Chryseolinea soli: one gene and its partner. The protein of the gene in region 1 interacts with the protein of each later gene in a pairwise test. Links are inferred from orthologs where the notes say so. Each region holds a gene or a part of one and is shown on either strand. Other genes may lie near its edges. The genes, in order: ruvA and ruvC.

Region 1 (9,632 bases):
CTGGGAGATGGCCCTGGCGGCCTACAACACCGGCCCCGGCAACGTGAAGCGAGCCATTCGCCGTTCCGGATACAAGCATACTTTCTGGGAAATTTATCCCAACCTCCCCCGCGAAACGCGTTCATATGTTCCCCAATTCGTAGCCATCACCTACGCCATGAACTACCTGGACGAGCATAACTTCTTCGACGAAGGCGAAGAGATGCTGCCCAAGTACGATACGGTGCAAGTAACCAAATTCCTCCACTTCGAAACGTTTGCCAACCTCACGGGTACCTGCCTGGAAGACATGCAAAAGCTCAATCCCTCGATTCAGCACAACGCTATTCCGGAAACCAGCAGAACGTATACCCTATACGTCCCTGTAGGTTCGAAAGAAAAGTTGTTGGCCGATCGCCGATCGATCCTGGATTCCGCGGCGAAAGTGGGCAAGAAAGACTTAGAGTTGCTGGCAAAAAATACAGCAGGCTCAACCTATGGCCGCGACCGCATCACCTACAAAGTGCGCAGCGGCGACGTGCTGGGATCGATTGCCATGCGTCATGGTGTTCGCCTGGCCGATCTGAAAAAATGGAACAACCTGCACAACAACAACATTCGCGCAGGCCAACGATTGAACATCTGGCTGCACGAGCCGGCACGTGCCACCACGGCAATGGCTTCGGCCCGCACAACCAAGACGGCGGCAGCGCCCGTAGCCCTTCCGGATTCAAAGACCTATACGGTTCAACCCGGCGACACGCTGTGGGAAATCTCTAAGAAATTTGAAGGCCTCACCATCGAAAAGATCAAGAGCCTGAACAACCTCAACAACAGCCAGCTCAAGCCCGGCCAGAAGTTGATCATCGGCATGTAACCTTATCAGCGTGGTGATTCGTGAAGCGGATCACCACGCATTGTTTTTTGAAGGATGTTCGCGCGGCAACGACACGCGGAATGTCGTTCCCTCCCCCACCACGCTCTCTACCTCGATCCGTCCGCCCAAGGCAGCAACCTGTGTTTTTACGAGGTACAATCCCATGCCCTTTCCCTCCACGTGATAGTGGAAACGTTTATACAAATTAAAGATCTTGTCTTTATACCGCTCCAGATCGATGCCCAGACCATTGTCGCGAATGGTGACGACGAGTTTGTCGTTTTCGATGGCGGATTGGATCCGGATGATGGGTTGCTTTAGCGGGTTCCGGTATTTGATAGCGTTGCTCAGCAGGTTGTAAAAAATACTTTCGATGTAGGGATGCAGCGAATGGATCGTTTTCTCTTCGGTCAGCTGAATGCCAACCCATGCGCCGGTCTGTTTGATCTCATCTTCCAACAACTGCGTCACCTTCTCCAACACCGCTTCCAGATTCACATCCGTGAAGACCTGGGTGTTCATTTTCTGGATGCCCAGGATGTGCGTAAGGTCTTTGATCACTTGGTCGAGGTCGTGGGTGGAGCGCACCATCAGCTGCACCATTTCGGCCGTTTCTTTTTCGTCTTTTGCAAACGTGAGGATATCCGAAAGACCGACGAGCCGCGCCATGGGAGCCCGCAGGTTGTGCGAGATGATGAAAGCAAATTGTTGCAGGCGGCTGTTGTGTTCAATCAATTCCAGGTTGGCCTCCTTGAGATCTTGTGTTTGTCGTGTCACCTCGATGACGAGCTCGCGGTTCTTGCGCTGGATGAGGTCGTTCTTTTCTTCGATGATCTTTTTGGCCAGTTGTACGCTTTCATGCTGCTCGGCCAGGACGTTGCGCTGGCGTTCGATCTCTTTTTGCTGCAGCACCAACTGCTCGTTGTGCGCTACGATCTCTTCATTCTGAGCGCTGATCTCTTCGTTCTGAGCAAGGATCTCGCGGGTTCGTTCGTAGACCGTGCGCTCCAGCACGAGGTTTTGGTCGGCCAGCAGGAGGGCCCGTTGTGTTTCGGATTTTCGCAGTTGCTCGGAGAAGCCGAGGCTGCGATTGGTTTGGAACGCGGTGTAGGCCAGCAAGGGCGTGGTGAACAGGAACAGCACGATTTGCAGGATGTAGCTGTTTTGCAACGCGTTTTCGTAGCGAACCTTGGCCTGCGCGGAAATATTGTCTTCAAAATTTTCGACGCGCTTTTTGAATTCCATGAATTGCAACCACACCGGAAAGCCCGGATCGAGATCGAGCAGGGCCGCAAATTTATCGTGTTGTCCGCGTTGTAAATACCTTGTCATCACACCGGTGACCTCGATGTAGTGGTTCACGGAGTCGCGTTGTATGTAGACCTCGTTGAGGTCGTATTGTTGTGCGTGCAAGGCGGTCTCCAGCCGGTTGAAGGCTTGGTTGATATCGTAGATGGCCGTGTCGCGCGCATCGAGGAAGGAGAGTTTTTCCACGATGGCATAACTTCTCACCGCCATGTCGAGCAAGTGCAGGCCGCGAACCACATCCGTTGCGCTTACCTTGATTCGTTCGGCCTCCTCCTGCTGTCGTTTGTTGAACTCGATGACCTGGCTGTTGCGATAGATCAGATAAACATTAATAAGCATCAGCCCCGCCACGAGACAAACCACGCCGTACAATACAGCTCCTTTGAGCCATGAGACTGCCGTCATAGAACAGATTTAAACCAAACCTGGAATGTGTATGAAGTTCAGAAGAAAAAGGTAAACCTTTGTTATTCAGCGCAAACTTTGTTCACTTTATTTCAGCCCGGCTTGCATTTTACAAACAGACTATTCTGCCTTCCGTAACCCAGAACCGCAACCCTGGCAAGGCGCTTCCTTTGCCATGCACAACCTGTTTTCGGGCCGGTAAGGCAACGGTTCTTCACGATATAATCCTGTAACTTTTGCCGTGGCTTGTTATCTTTGCCCACCTAACTAACATTCATACATGTCCATCAAAATCAGAAAACAGGATGCCCTGAATTTTCACATGCAGGGACAACCGGGAAAGATCGAAGTTGTTCCCACCAAATCGTTGAGCACACAATTGGACCTGGCCCTGGCCTATTCACCGGGTGTGGCCGAACCTTGCCTGGAGATCGCTGCCAATAAAGAAGATGTTTACAAGTATACTGCCAAGGGAAACCTGGTCGCCGTTATTTCCAACGGTACGGCCGTGTTGGGATTGGGCAACATCGGTCCCGAGGCGTCAAAGCCCGTGATGGAGGGAAAGGGTGTGTTGTTTAAAAAATTCGCAGGCATCGACGTATTCGATATCGAGATCGACGAATCAGACCCCGATGAGTTTATCAAGATCGTGAAGTCACTGGAGCCAACGTTTGGCGGCATCAACTTGGAAGACATCAAGGCACCCGAATGTTTTAAGATCGAGACGGTGCTGAAAGAGAAAATGAATATTCCGATCATGCACGACGATCAACACGGCACGGCCATTATCTCGTGCTCGGCCTTGTTGAATGCCCTGGAGATCGTCGGTAAAAAAATAGAAGATATTTCCATCGTCGTGAACGGCGCGGGTGCCGCAGCCGTGAGCTGCACCAAATTATACATCGCCCTGGGCGCGCGCCCGGAGAACATCATCATGTGTGACAGTAAGGGTGTGCTCAATACCCAGCGCACCGGTCTGGACGAGGTCAAACAACAGTTCGTCACCAAAAAAAATATCAACAGCCTGCAAGAGGCCATGCAGGGCGCCGATGTATTCGTGGGGCTCTCGGTGGCCGACGCCATCACGCCTGCCGATCTGAATGCCATGGCAAAAGATCCCATCGTGTTTGCCCTGTCAAATCCCGACCCTGAGATTGCCTATGACCTGGCCATGAAAACGCGCCACGACATCATTATGGCCACGGGCCGTTCCGATCACCCTAACCAGGTGAATAACGTGCTGGGCTTCCCCTACATTTTTCGAGGCGCCCTCGATGTGCGGGCAACCGAAATCAACGAAGCCATGAAGTTGGCCGCCGTCAAAGCGCTGGCCGAGCTGGCCAAAGAGCCCGTGCCCGACATCGTGGTAAAAGCCTACGGTGCCGACAAGATCCGGTTCGGTCGCGACTACCTCATTCCCAAACCCCTTGACACACGCCTCATCACAACGGTATCGCCGGCGGTCGCCAAGGCAGCGATGGATTCGGGCGTTGCAAAAAATCCCATCACGGACTGGGGCGCCTATCACGAGATCTTGCAAAAACGCATTGGTATCGATCAAAAATTAATGTCGCGCGTGATCGACCGCGCCAAGAAGCAGCCCAAACGCGTAGTGTTCACGGAAGCCGATCATCATAAGGTGCTGAAGGCGGCACAAATCCTGAAAGACGAAGGCATTGCCTTCCCGATCTTGCTGGGGAATAAAGAGCGGATCATGCAACTGATGGAAGAGTACAAACTCGACCTGCACGATTGTCCCATCCTCTATCCGCGCCAGGAAGAAGAAACCGTAAAGCGCTATGCGCAGGAGTTCTACAAGAAACGCCAACGCAAGGGCATGAACTACCAGGATTGTGAGCGCCTGATGCGCGAGCGCAATTATTTTGCCGCCATGATGGTGGAGCACGGCGATGCGGATGCCCTGGTGAGCGGTCTCACGAAAGATTATCCCAAAACCATCCTCCCCTCCCTGCAGATCATCGGCACGGCCGACGGTGTGAACCGCGTGGCGGGCATGTATATCGTCCTGGCCAAACGCGGCACATTCTTTTTCGCCGACACCACGGTGAACGTAGAACCCAACGCCCAAGAACTGGCCGAGATCATTGAGCTAACCGCTCACGGTGTGAAATTTTTCGACATAGAACCCCGCGTGGCCATGCTGTCGTATTCCAACTTCGGATCTTCCAAGGGCGAGGTGCCGGAGAAAACGAAAGAAGCTGTGCGCCTGGCGAAGCTGAAGAATCCCGACCTGGTGGTGGAGGGCGATATCCAGGCGAACGTGGCGTTGAACACCACGTTGCAACAGGAGACCTTCCCGTTCAGCGCGCTGGCGAAAGAGGGAGCCAACACGCTCATCTTCCCCAACCTGGCGTCGGGCAACATCGCCTACAAGCTGCTGATGGAAATTGGAGGAGCGGAAACCATCGGACCCATTCTGTTGGGGATGAAAAAGCCGGTGCATGTGCTGCAGTTGGGTAGCTCCATCCGCGAGATCGTGAACATGGCGGCGATTGCCGTGGTGGATGCGCAGTTACACGAGCAGAACGGGCACTTGTAATTTTTAGCCCGCCTTCGCTAAAGCTTCGGCGGGCGAGCCCAGTCTTCGCTGAAGTTTCGGCGAGCAAGCCGCCTTCGCTGAAGTTTCGGCGAGCAAGCCCGTCTTCGCTGAAGTTTCGGCGAGCAAGCCCGCCTTCGCTAAAGCTTCGGCGGGCAGGCACGAAAGTTTAACGCAAAGATCACGGTGGGTTCTTTGTGGCGTTGTACTTTTTCGTTTTATCCTACCGTTCTTTCATCCTAAATTAGCGTACAAAAAAATGATCGCTTTTCTCAAAGGCAGGCTGGTGCAGCGAGACCCTACCCACGTGATCGTGGACGTTAACGGCGTGGGATATCTCCTGCATATTTCGCTGCAGACGTTTTCCGAGATCAAAGAACAAGAGCACATCATGCTGCACACACACCTCAGCATTCGCGAGGACGCGCATGTATTGTTCGGGTTTAGTAACGAGACGGAAAAGAAGCTCTTTCAACAACTGGTGTCGGTGAACGGGGTGGGGCCCAGCACGGCCATTGTGATGTTGTCGTATATGAACAGCCAGGAGTTGAAGAGTGCCATTGTGCGCGAGGATGCCGCCGCTTTGCAATCCATCAAGGGCATCGGGGGCAAGACCGCACAACGGGTCATCATCGAATTGAAGGACAAGCTGAAGAAGGAAAGCTGGGACGAAACTCAGCCGTCTATTTCAGTGGGTCCTCACAATACCCTGCGCAAGGAAGCGTTATCTGCTTTGCTTACGCTCGGCCTGCCCAAAGCAGCCGCTGAGAAAAGTGTTGATACCGTCCTGAAAAAATCGGGAAATACCATTACCTTAGAAGATTTAGTTAAGCAGGCCCTAAAAAACGCATAGTACGTTTGACTGTCTCTACACGGAAGAATCAGGTTGCTCTAACGCTTGGCCAGTTGTTTGTAGCATGGCTGAGTATTTTGCTCGTACCCCAGACGGTATCGGGGCAAGTCCGACCTACGCGCCAAAACCCTTCCGACACGACCCAGAGTGACAGTTACAAACCCACTCGCCGACCCACATACCGGGCCACCGACCGTTATGGCGATCCGTTCTCCAACACCACCACGGCCTCGCCCCTCTACCTGAAAGACCCCAACCAGATGAAGCTGGACGTGGACATCGACACGGCCCTGAACTATACCATCTATGAAAAGATCGGCGACCTGAACTACCGCCCCACCTCGAGCATGAGCTTCGAGGAGTTCAAGCAATACCAGGACCGCCAGATCCTGAAAAGCTATTGGAAGGGACGCGCCCGCGCCCAGGACGGCGAGAGCGCCGTGACCGGCCGAAGCCTCATCCCCAAGATCTTTATCAGTCCCGTGCTGGACCGCATCTTTGGGGGCAGCTACGTGGAGCTCGTACCCCGCGGATTTGTGACACTGGACTTCGGGGCCGCCTTCCAGCGCCTCAACAACCCCAACATCCCCATCCGCCAGCAACGCAACGGCGGCTTTGAGTTCGACCAGCAGATCAACATGAGCGTGGTGGGCAAAGTGGGCGAAAAGCTGCAGGTCACCGCCAACTTCGACAACAACAACTCCTTCGACTTCCAGAACAACATGAAGGTGGAATACACCGGTTTCAAGGAAGACATTTTGCAAAAGCTGGAGATCGGTAACGTGAGCTTGCCCCTGAACAACACCCTGATCCAGGGTGCGCAAAACCTTTTTGGTATCAAAGCCAAAATGCAGTTCGGCAAACTGGACGTCACCTCCATTGCCACCACGCAACGGGGAAAGACGGCGTCCATTAACCTGGGGGGCGGCAACAATGCCGGGCAGGGGCGGCCGTTCGAGATCATTGCCTCCAACTACGACGAGAACCGTCACTTTTTCCTCGGCCAGTTTTTCCGTGATAACTACCAAAAGTGGATCGGCAACCCACCTCAGATCATTTCCGGGGTAAACATCACCCGTGTGGAGGTGTACATTTTGAACCGGAACAACGACACGCAAACACTGCGCAACGTGATGGGATTTATGGATCTCGCGGAACCCCGGCGCATCTACAATTCAGCCGTGCATAGCAACAATCCCAATGCACCAAACGGCAACGCGTCAAATGATCTTTTCGACAAGCTTAAAACATTTCCCCGTGATGCCGATGGAATCACCGGCGTCCTCGACGCTCAATTCAACAAGGCCCTGATAAACGGAACTGACTACGAAAAAATCACCGGTGCCCGCAAACTCGCTACCACCGAATATACCTTCCACCAACAGTTGGGCTATGTAACGCTGACGCGCAAGCTTCAAAACGACGAAGCCCTCGCCGTAGCCTACGAATACACGTATAACGGCCGCGCCTACCGCGTGGGTGAACTTTCCGACGACTATGCGAGCCTGAAAGACAACGAAGTGATCTTCCTGAAGCTGCTGCGCCCCCGCAAGATCGCCATCCGCGATGCAAACAAAGTGATCATCCCCACTTGGGACCTGATGATGAAGAACATCTATAACCTGAACGTGACGCAACTCACGCGCGATGGTTTTCAGCTTCGGGTGATCTACCGCGATGACAAATCCGGTATCGACAACCCGCAATTGCAGGAAGGCACAAAAGTGCGGACGCGGCAGTTGGTAGAAGTGATGGGGTTGGATAAACTCAACCCCGTGAACGACCCCCAAAAGGACGGAAACTTCGACTACATCGAAGGCATCACCGTAAACTCCACCACGGGGCTTATCATCTATCCCTACCTCCATCCCTTTAGCGACGCCTTGCGACAGGCATTCGCCGGGGATCCGCAGCAGGCCTACCTTATTCAGAAATACGCTTACGATACGCTCTATCACACCACGAAGGCCGATGCCGAATTGTTTGCCACGAAGAACAAATTCTACATGAAGGGTTTGTACAGTGCAGGGTCATCGAAGGAAATATTGATACCGGGCTTCGGCGTGTCGCAAGGTTCGGTGAAGTTGTATGCCGGCGGCATCCCCTTGAACGAAGGAACGGACTTCGTCGTGGACTACACGTTCGGGAAGGTGACCATCTTGAACGAATCGGTTTTAAACTCGGGTAAAAATATTGAAGTGAAGTATGAACAGTCGGACCCGTTTGCTTTTCAGACGCGAAGCTTGTTGGGCACACGGTTTGACTATCACCTCAGCGAAGATGTGAACCTGGGTGGTACGGCGCTGTATTACAACGAGCGGCCGCTCATCAGCCGCAACCAGATCGGCACCGAGCCGGCGCGCAACTTGCAGTACGGTCTTGATTTCAACGTCAACAAAAAGAGCCGCATGCTCACCAAGTTGGTGGACGCATTGCCCTTCCTGGAAACGAAGGAACAATCGTCGGTGGCTGTGACGGGTGAATTTGCACAGTTGCTTCCCGGCACCTCCAACAAGATCAACGGCGAGGGAACGGCCTATATCGACGACTTCGAGAACACGGCCACGCCCTATTCGCTCATGAGCCCGGCGGGCTGGAAACTCTCTTCCGTCCCCAAAACGGACGACTACCGGTTCGACCCCAGCAACGGCCTGGGCAACGACCTCTCTGCGGGGTACCTGCGCGCAAAAATTGCCTGGTATACGGTCGATAATCAACTCTATCGCAACGTGGGCCGCTTCAAGCCGGACAACATCACGGACAACGATCTGAAGAACCACTATGTGCGGCCCGTGGACCCGAAAGAAATCTTCCCGCTGCGCCAGCTCACACAAGGTATTTTTTATGAACAGATCTTCGACGTGGCTTACTATCCAAAAGAACGGGGACCTTACAACTACAACCCGCTGCAAACGTCCGACGGTTTTCTGAACAGCCCGGAAAAGAACTGGGGTGCCATTACCAACGCCATCCGGACCGAAGTGGATTTCGACAAAGCCAATATCGAGTACGTTGAATTCTGGTTGCTCGATCCCTTCATCAACAGCCAATACGGCTACGTCGACGATGGGATCACCGACACACCACAACCGAACCGGACGGGTGGTAAGGTGACCTTTCAACTCGGCAGTATTTCCGAAGATGTGATCCGCGATTCCAAGCACGCGTTTGAGAACGGACTTCCCCCAACCGGAAATCTCGACGGGGAGGCCACAAAAAACAATTGGGGTTATGTTACTTCCCAACAATACCTCACCAATGCCTTCAACAACGATCCCAGCACGCGGGTCAACCAGGATGTGGGGTTGGATGGTTTGCCAACCGACAAGGAAGTGTCCTTCTTCCAAAATTACATCAACCAACTGGGCGGTGCAGCACGGGATAAATCCATCCAGGATCCGTCTGCGGATAACTTCCATTATTTCTTAGGTTCGGATCTGGATGCCAACAACGCGCAGATCCTGGAACGCTACAAACAGATCAACGGGCAGGATGGAAACTCTCCGGTGATCACGGGTAGCGACGCCGTTACGCCATCGGGCAGCACGATCCCCGACAACGAAGATATCAATGCCGACAACACGCTGAGCGAACTGGAAGAATATTACGAATACAACCTCGACCTGCGACCTGGCCAGCTCGACATCAACAAA
Region 2 (9,635 bases), 4.8 Mb from region 1 along the record:
TTTCGTATGTGGCGACCACCAGCAGCATCGTTTGGGAAGGCTGCACCCCGGTGTTTGTCGACATCGACCCGGCGACCTGCAACATCGACCCGGCGAAGATCGAAGCCGCCATCACGCCGCGCACATCCGCCATCCTCGCGACGCACGTATACGGAAATCCTTGTGAAGTAGAAGTGATCGACGAGATCGCCAAAAGAAGAAACCTCAAAGTGATCTACGATGGCGCACATGCCTTTGGTGTGAAATACAAAGGACGATCCGTGTTTGAATACGGCGACGTCAGTACTTGCAGTTTTCATGCCACCAAACTCTATCACACCATCGAAGGTGGTGCTGTGGTGACGCGTGACCCCGAGCTTTTGAAACGGATGGCCTACTTGCGCAACTTCGGTCATGATGGCCCCGAACGTTTTGCCGACCTTGGCATCAATGGAAAAAATTCAGAGTTCCATGCTGCCATGGGATTGGTCAATCTGAAGTATGTAGACCAGATCATCGAAACACGTCGCAAGCTTTCGGAGCACTACAATAAATTTTTGGGAACCTTCCAGGGTACACGCCCGGTGGTGCCCGACCACGTCACGTATAACTATGCGTATTACCCGGTGATCTTCAACACGGAAGAACTCTTGTTGCGCGTCGTGGACACGCTTCAGCAAAACTGGGTAACGCCACGCCGCTATTTTTTCCCGTCGCTGGAAGATCTTCCTTACGTGGAGAAAAAGGCGCCTTGTGAAGTAACGCATTCGGTGGCAAAACGCGTGCTCTGTCTGCCGTTGTACGACACGCTGTCGCCGGAAGAGATCGATATGATTTTCAGGATCATTTTACGGGTTCAAAACAATTGATATAGCATGGTCGTTGCCGGTGCCAAAGGTTTTGCAAAGGAAGTGCTGGAGATCCTGGCCCAATGCAACGACCTGGAGAACCTCTACTTTTTCGATGACCTGTCGAGCCATGTTCCTGAAAAATTAGTGAACCGCTTCCCCGTGTTGCGCACGATGGATGAAGTAAAAAAAGTCTTTCAACAAACCGGCGATCTGCGATTCACTCTGGGATTAGGCAATCCCGTGTTTCGTTACCGGTTGTGTCAAAAATTTCTGGACGCAGGAGGGAAGCTAACCTCCACCGTGAGCCCCAACACCGACATCGGGCGCTTTGAAAATAGGATGGGTGATGGATGCAACATTCTTTCGGGAACGGTCATCACCAGTCATGTCACCATTGGCGCCGGGTGTTTGATCAATCCGGGTTGCACTCTGTCGCACGACAGTGTGGTGGGTGATTTTGTCGAATTGTCGCCGGGCGTTCGGATAACGGGTGGTTGCATGATTGGCAGCTACTCGGTGTTGGGAACGAATGCCGTGATCCTGCCTAAGGTTCGCGTCGGCCAGAATGTGGTGGTTGGTGCCGGCGCGGTGATCACGAAAGACGTGCCCGACAATTGCGTGATCGCCGGCGTTCCCGGAGTGATCCGGAGAACCCTGTCACCACTCGACCTGGCAAACCTCTTCGCATGAATCTTCACATCGTTCCCGACAGCAGTTTTATAAATGCTTTCTACGATAACCTCAGGGAGATCGGCGCGCTGGAAAATAACCGCATTGTGGTGCGCACCAATGCAAAACGCCTCCAGGTGATCCGTTATGAGTTGCCCTTCGCCAAACTGAACTCTGCTTCCTTTGCGGAAATCGTCGGCGATACTTCCCAGTACGACCAGGTATTCATCCATTACTTTACACCGCTCCTGTATCGCTGGGTAGCCAAAAACAAATTCAAATCCTTGCATTGGATGGTGTGGGGAGGCGATCTGTATAACCTGAGAGAACTGGAAAAACTTTGTTATGGACCCGAGACGCTGAAACGCTATGTCAACCCAGACTGGTCGTTAACAAAATTTCTTTACGAACTAAAGGTCCGGCTAACCCAAACGCCCTATCGCCGTCAGGCCCTCTCGAAAATAAAGAACGTGCTCACCTGGATGGAAGAAGAGTATCGTTTTGCAAAGGACCATCTACCGCTCTCGGCAGATTTCCGTTTCTTCTTTTATGAGAACAACCAGGCCTATCATAAAATCGATGAACTGGTCACCGGCAAAAATGAAGATCATGAAACGCCGGTGTACATCCTTGGCAATTCCGGCTCACCGGCCAACAATCACCTGGAGGTTGTAAATTATCTCGATGAAAAAGAAGTGAAGGCACACCTGCTGATCCCCGTTTCCTATGGCGACGCGCGCTACATAAAATTTCTAAGAAAGAATCTCCACTATCGTCACGGCACCCTGGAATTTGTTGACCGTTATATGAAGTTCGAGGAATACCTGTTGCTGCTTTCCAAAACCGATGGACTCATCATGAACACCATTCGCCCCCAGGGGTATGGAAACATTTTGATGATGATGTATATGAACAAGCCTGTGTTCTTCAATGATAAAAACATTTCGCTTCCCGATCTGACCCGGTTAAATATTCAGTGGCATGCTTTGACTGAGGTGTCGTCCGGAAAGGTGATACGGGATAGCGGTTCGAACAAGTCGCGTATTGCGAGCGTCTTTGCCCATGAGCGGATTCTGGTCCTTTATAAGGAGTTATTTGGTGAATAAGGCGAAAGCCATATCCCAGAGTGGATCGGTTAGTGGTTGATCACAAATTGAATATAGCCAAAGACAAGGTCCCCTGATTTTTAATCCTTAAATTTCCCCCTCAAACTATCCGCATGGACATCACCAAATTCAGGACCGTACTCGTCCTGGCACCTCACACCGACGACGGCGAACTGGGAGCCGGCGGCACCATCGCCAAACTGATCGAAGCCGGAGCCGACGTCTACTACGCTGCCTTCTCCACCGCCGAACAATCCGTACCCGAAGGATTCCCCAAAGACATCCTGAAAACCGAAGTAAAGAACGCCACGTTCCGCCTGGGCATCAAACCCGAAAACCTCATCATCTACAACTACGAGGTGCGCAAGCTCAACTACGTGCGCCAGGAAATCCTCGAAGGCCTGATCCAACTCCGGAAACGCATCAACCCCGACCTCGTCTTGCTGCCGTCGTTAAACGACATCCATCAAGACCATAGCACGGTAGCACAAGAAGGTCTGCGCGCCTTCAAACAACGCACCATCCTAGGCTACGAACTGATCTGGAACAATCTCACCTTCAGCACCAGTTGCTTCGTGCAATTGAAAGAAGAACACATCCGCCGTAAGTGCGACGCACTGAAAGCCTACGAGTCACAACAACACCGTGATTACATCTCGGAACAATTTGTTTTTTCCTTAGCCAAAGCCCGTGGCGTGCAGATTGGCAGCGAATATGCGGAGGCGTTTGAGGTGATACGGCTGATATTTTAACCCGCAGTTGGGAAGGAGCGGTGATGGGGGTGGTGCCTTATTCATGCGGATCACACACCGAGTAGAGTTGTTGGTGGGACACCAACAACGGTGGTGGATATATTGGTATGCGGCTTTGTATGATTATGGGACTGACTATAAAAATAGCAACTGACCGATAAGGATCGGCGAGGGACCAACCAGCCGATACTAGAGGGGAGCACACCGAGGGGAACAATTCAATGATACCACTCCCAACCCACGTCGCAATTACCCAGTTGTTGGCGTCCCGCCAACAACTTCGATTCAGCATCCACCACCACACAATCAAATGACACAACCACAACAATGGCAGGCATTGCAACTAACCCAACTTCTTCAAAGCCTCCAGCAACACAACCTGATTATGTTCCGCACTCAACTCCTCCGCAGCTTTCTGCGTGTTCATCTTAAAACGTGTAACATCCTCCTTCGTCAAAGCCTTCAACGCCTTCGTCATACCCTCCGCAGTAAAATCCTCCGAAACCACCCCAATATCATAACGCTTCACAATCTGGGCGATCTCTCTTAACGGACCTCCTATGATGCCCAGGCGCGCCTGGATGCCATCGAAAAGCTTGTTTGGCAACCCGTTCTCATAATTAAAATTTACGGGGGGAATAAGGATCACGCCCATGTCATAGTTCGCATGCAGCGTCGGCACGATCTCGCTGCCCTTCAGTGCGGGGAGCACCTTGACGTTGCCCATGGCGGCGGCGCGGGCTTTGAAGGTTTCGAAGTATTCTTGGGTTTGGGGTGAGGCGTGGCCGGGCAGCAAGTAGATGAGATCGAGTGTGAAGCGATCGCCCAGCCCTTCCATCATGTCCAGCATGAGGTCGGGACGGCGCGAGATGTTGAAGATGCCGTGGTGGACGAGCTTGATGGGATAGTGGTCGACGGGCTTTGGCGTATGCTGCACATACGGTGAGGCGTTGGTGATGATGAGGGGCTTTACGCCGAAATGCTTTTCATACTCGGTGGCCAATCCCACACCGACGGTGGACATGCCCGCCGTCAACGGAATGTATTTCCGGCAAAGCGCGGTGTTGAAACGCTGAAAGAAAATTCGCCAATACAGGCGGTCCTCAAAATGACGGGGAGCATATTCGTGCGCGTCAAAAAAGACTTTGCTATGGTTTCCTGCGATGTCGAATGCCATGGGGAGGGCTTCGATGTCGTTGGCGATGATGATGTCGAATTTGCGTTCGCGGAGTGGGGCGACGTAGGTTTTGTAGTCGTGCAGCAGCGCGTATGCAATGCGGTTGATGCCCAGGAGGAGGAAGATGGAGGTGATCGCTTTCCGGAAAAAAGTGAGGTTGGTTTTTTTGAGGATATAGAGCTCGCGTGCCGGGTCGGGATAGGCATCGAAACAGGCGGCAGTGACACGATAGTTGTCTTTCAGAAAATTGATCTGCCGGGTGACGCGGGCGTCGTTCTTCAGATCGTTGAAACAAAGAACCAAAAGGGACTTCATGGAGAGAAATTTCGTAAAGATAGAATGCCGGGGAGTTTGGCAACGGCCCGCGGCGGTGTATTAATTTTATTTTGCCCGGCCCGGATTTTCCTTGACAAACGCTTCCCAGGTTTTGGCTTTTGCTTTGGTTTCTCCTTTTTGAAAATGATGACACAAGGCCACCGCCAGCGCGTCGGTGGCGTCCAAGAGTTTAGGGAGCTCCTTGATGGCAAACTGGGCCATGAGCATCCGCGCCACTTGCTCTTTCGAGGCGTTGCCATTGCCGGTCACGGACTGCTTGACCTTCTTGGGGGCATACTCCACGATGGGGATCTCGCGCGACAGGGAAGCAGCGATGGCCACCCCTTGCGCGCGACCAAGCTTGAGCATGGACTGCACGTTCTTGCCAAAGAAAGGAGCTTCCAGCGCCACCTCGTCGGGACTAAACTCGTCGATGAGGCTGATGACGCGCTCGAAGATCTTCTTGAGCCGCAGCTCGTGGCCGGCATATTTGCTGAGGTGGATCACCCCAAACTGGAGCAGGTCTACTTTGGGCTTGCGCACCAGGATGAGCCCGTAGCCCATCACGTTTGTGCCCGGATCGAGACCGAGGATGATCTTTTCTTTTGCCATATTTACCACGGCCCAAGATAGGGAGCGTTTGTAAATTTCTGAAATTGCACGCATGACCACCGTCACCATTCTTTTTTTTGCGCTTTATTTCATCCTGGTGATCGTGTTGTTCGTCGGGTGGAAGAAAGCCGTGGCACAAAAGCCGGGCGTCCCGTCAGGGTTGCGGGCGACCGTGGTGGTGCCGGCACGCAATGAAGCACAGAACATCGCCCGGTTGCTGGACGATTTGAAGCAGCAGACCCACCCGCTGTATGAAGTCATCGTGGTCGACGATCATTCCGAGGATGACACGGCCGACATCGTCCGGCGTCATCTCCAGGAGCATCCAAACATACGCCTGATCAGTAACGCAGGCACCGGTAAAAAGGCAGCCTTAACACGGGGTGTTCAGTTGGCGCAGGGAGCGGTGATCATCACCACGGATGCCGACTGTCGCGTGCCGGCGGAGTGGATCGCGACGCTGTTGTCCTGCTTTGAGAAGGAGGGGGTGCAAATGGTTTTTGGAGGGGTGGCGATACCGGGCAAGGATTATTTTTCCGCGCTCCAATCCCTGGAGTTTGCCAGCCTCATCGGCTCGGGCGCGGGCACGATGGCGTTGGGTGTTCCCACCATGTGCAACGGGGCCAACCTGGCGTTCCGGAAAGATGCCTTTGAGGCGGTGGGCGGCTATGAAGGCAATTTGCACATCCCCTCGGGCGACGATGAATTCCTGCTGCGAAAGATAGCCCAACATTTTCCCGGAGGAGTTGCTTTTTCCGGCGACGAACGTACGCTGGTAACCACAGCGTCCAGCCCAACCCTGCGCGCATTCATCCACCAACGGATTCGCTGGGCAGGAAAGTGGCGGCATCACCAATCGTTTGTTAGCAAGGCATTGGCACTTTTTATTGCGGCCTTCCAGGCGTTGGTCTTTTTGTTGCCGCTGATAGTAGTCATGCAGCGTATCGATGCGGGTGTCGCCCTGGGGTTGTGGGTGGGCAAGGCCGTGTTGGAATACTTTTTTTTGAGAAGCATATCCGATATTCTCCGGCTATCCTGGAATTGGCCCGCTTTTCTTTCGTTACAAGTCTTGTATCCACTTTATATTTTGTCAATCGGTGTCTTTTCGAACTTTCATACGTTTGAGTGGAAGGGGAGAAAACTAAAGTCGCTCACGATCAGTCATAACGATGTAAAACATTTTTAGGAGCGGCAAAAACGTTGTGTTCAATTCGCTTTTCAGATTAACTTTACCGTAACATGACAGAACAAACCCTCAAAGCTAAATTTGAAATCAAAGAACTCGAGCTCAATGCGCTGCTCGAGATCACGCAGGCTATTAACAGTAATCTATCGGAAGAATCCCTCTACAAGATCTATAATTTCACGCTCCGCTCGAATCTCAACATCCAGAAGCTCGCCCTCTTTGTGTTGGACGATGAATGGAGCTGCAAAGTAAGCTTCGGCACCAAGAAACATTTTCACAAGGCCAACCTGTTGCCGGCCTTCAAGACCATACAAGACATTACGCATCTGCGCGAATTCGAGCAGTGCGACTTCACCGTGTTCGACATCATCATCCCCGTCACCCACAAGAGCACCACGCTCGCCTTGGTGTTTGTCGGCGGCCTGGAGATGGACGATCAGAGCTATGAGAACGAAGACGGCATCAAGTTCATCCAGGCGCTCAGCAACATCATCATCGTTGCGATCGAAAACAAAAAGCTGGTGCGCAAGCAACTGGAACAGGAATCGTTCCGCAAGGAGCTCGAGATCGCCAGCGACGTGCAGCAGTTTCTCTTTCCCGACAAATTGCCCAACACCGACCGGCTGAAAGTGGAAGCCAGCTACCTTCCCCACGACATGGTGGGCGGTGACTACTACGATTATATTCCCATCAACAAAAATCAATTCCTCATCTGCGTGGCCGACGTCAGCGGCAAAGGCATACCCGCCGCGTTGATGATGTCGAACTTTCAGGCGTCGTTGCGCACGCTGTTACGACAGACACCCAACCTGACCGATATCATCGAAGCGTTGAACTTCCAGGTGTTGGAAAATACAAAGGGGGAGAAGTTCATCACCTTCTTCGCGGCTATCTACGACATCCGGTTGAAGACGATGGTCTATGTGAATGCCGGTCACAATCCGCCGATCCTGATCGACAAAAAGAATGGCTTGCGCTTGCTGGAAGACGGCTCGACCGTGCTCGGCGCCATGCACCCCCTGCCGTTCCTCAACGAAGGCTTCGTGACCGACCTCGACGACTTCCTCCTGTTCTGCTACACCGACGGCCTCACCGAAACGCGAAGCGAACAAGGTGTTGAATTCGGCGTGGACGCGTTGCTGGATTATTTCAAACAGGACCTGACCTACACCAAAGAGTTAAAGACCATCCACCAGGACATCATCGTCGCCCTCGACAACTTCAAAGGCAAGAACGGATACAACGACGACATCACCATCCTTTCGTGCCGGGTAGGAGGATAGTTTTTTTGTTGCACGGTAGGCATACTACCGGTCATGGTCGGTCATTTTATATCGGGATTTGATCTATGCTTCACCGGACACCTTCGCTGCTTCCCTTCCTGTATCCTTCGCTCACCTGGAGAATAGAAAACGCATCGCGGGAATTGTACCTGACCTTTGATGACGGACCCGTTCCCGGCCCTACAGAATTTGTACTGGACACGCTCGCGGGGCACAACGCCAAGGCTACTTTTTTTTGTATTGGTGATAACGTCCGGAAGCACCCCGACATTTTCAAACACGTGGTTGCCAAGGAACATGCGGTGGCCAATCATACCTTCAATCATATGAATGGCTGGAGAACAAATCGTGGCGACTATGTGCAAAACATAAAACAGTGCCAGGAAGAAATGGCCCGGTACACCAAAGTGCCGGCGCTCTTTCGTCCTCCCTATGGACGGATCACCCGAAGCCAAATAAAAGCACTTGCCGATTTCCGGATCATCATGTGGGACGTGCTTTCCGTGGACTACGACCGGCACCTGAGCGCCGAGCGTTGTCTGAAGAACACCATCAACGCCATACGCCCCGGCTCCATCATCGTTTTCCACGACAGCCTCAAAGCCGAACGGAACATGACCTATGCGTTGCCGCGCGTGCTCGATCATTTTACGCAACAAGGTTTTCAATTCAAAACACTTTCGTGACCAAACGCGTACTGATAGCGCCGCTGGACTGGGGCCTCGGGCATGCCACCCGTTGCATCCCGCTGATCCGTGAGTTGCAGCGAAGAGGCTGCGAAGTGTTTATTGCCGGCAGCGGCGATTCCCGCTTACTCCTGGAGAGAGAGTTTCCACAACTCACCTTCCTGGAATTACCCGGCTATCAACCGTCATACCCTGCAACGCGGAGCATGGCCTGGAGCATGGCCCGGCAACTTTCAAAGTTCAGACGCGCCATCCGTGAAGAGCATGCCTGCGTGGAGCGCTATGTCAAGGAGCACGCCCTCGATCTCGTCATTTCCGACAACCGTTATGGCTGCTGGACCGCGTCGGCGCCCAGCATATTCATTACGCATCAAAGCAACATCCTCATGCCAAAACGCTTTGGTTGGATGGCCCCGTGGATCCGCCGGATCAACCATTCTTTCATCCGGAAGTTCACCGAATGCTGGATCCCCGACTTTCCCGGCGATCATGCCCTGGCCGGAGACTTGATCACCTTTGGGAGACACCAGGCGAACTATGCAGTCCGCTACATCGGCCCGCAATCAAGATTCATCCCAACGCATACGGCAAAGACCATGTACGACATGGTCTGTGTCTTCTCCGGACCCGAGCCGCAACGCACTGTGTTCGAGAACATCGTGGTGCCGCAGGTGAAGGCGTCGGGTCTGAGATATTTTGTGGTGCGGGGACTTCCTGCTGCCGCGGAGGAGCAATCCAATGATAATTGTGTTAACTTCCTTTCCGGGGCGGCGCTACAAACCGTGTTGGAACAGGCATCGTGCGTCATTGCGCGGAGCGGGTTCAGTACGGTGATGGATTTGAGTGCCTTGCAGAAGCGGGCGATCTTTGTTCCCACCCCAGGCCAGACGGAACAGGAATACCTGGCGGCCCGACTCATGAAACAAGGCGTGGCCTTCATGCAGGAACAACACCGGTTCAACCTCGCCGTCGCGTTGGAGGAATCTAAAAAGTATAAGGGCTTCACACAGTCTCCCGCA

The links.
Region 2: the proteins of ruvA (region 1) and ruvC interact in binary tests that used the Escherichia coli proteins (3 or more experiments, as listed by UniProt). The link is inferred for Chryseolinea soli from one-to-one orthologs.

Annotation. Positions count from the first base shown.
Region 1 is NZ_CP032382.1:2,704,722-2,714,353, reverse strand. What follows is about bases 4,417-7,182. They hold ruvA (Holliday junction branch migration protein RuvA), read left to right. Parts: upstream 4,417-5,385; coding sequence 5,386-5,979; downstream 5,980-7,182. Other genes in these bases: sov (T9SS outer membrane translocon Sov/SprA), read left to right, coding at 5,985-7,182; D4L85_RS11700 (NADP-dependent malic enzyme), read left to right, coding at 4,417-5,129. Outside these bases: D4L85_RS11710 (lytic transglycosylase domain-containing protein), read left to right, coding at 1-856; D4L85_RS11705 (sensor histidine kinase), read right to left, coding at 887-2,569; more of D4L85_RS11700, read left to right, coding at 2,850-4,416; more of sov, read left to right, coding at 7,183-9,632. UniProt on the Escherichia coli protein: The RuvA-RuvB-RuvC complex processes Holliday junction (HJ) DNA during genetic recombination and DNA repair.
Region 2 is NZ_CP032382.1:7,509,216-7,518,850, reverse strand. The notes cover bases 3,689-6,457. They hold ruvC (crossover junction endodeoxyribonuclease RuvC), read right to left. Parts: upstream 5,462-6,457; coding sequence 4,916-5,461; downstream 3,689-4,915. Other genes in these bases: D4L85_RS31180 (glycosyltransferase), read left to right, coding at 5,514-6,457; D4L85_RS31190 (glycosyltransferase family protein), read right to left, coding at 3,701-4,849. In the rest of the region: D4L85_RS31210 (DegT/DnrJ/EryC1/StrS family aminotransferase), read left to right, coding at 1-848; D4L85_RS31205 (acetyltransferase), read left to right, coding at 855-1,520; D4L85_RS31200 (TDP-N-acetylfucosamine:lipid II N-acetylfucosaminyltransferase family protein), read left to right, coding at 1,517-2,605; D4L85_RS31195 (PIG-L deacetylase family protein), read left to right, coding at 2,719-3,357; more of D4L85_RS31180, read left to right, coding at 6,458-6,647; D4L85_RS31175 (GAF domain-containing SpoIIE family protein phosphatase), read left to right, coding at 6,701-7,930; D4L85_RS31170 (polysaccharide deacetylase family protein), read left to right, coding at 7,996-8,616; D4L85_RS31165 (glycosyltransferase), read left to right, coding at 8,613-9,635.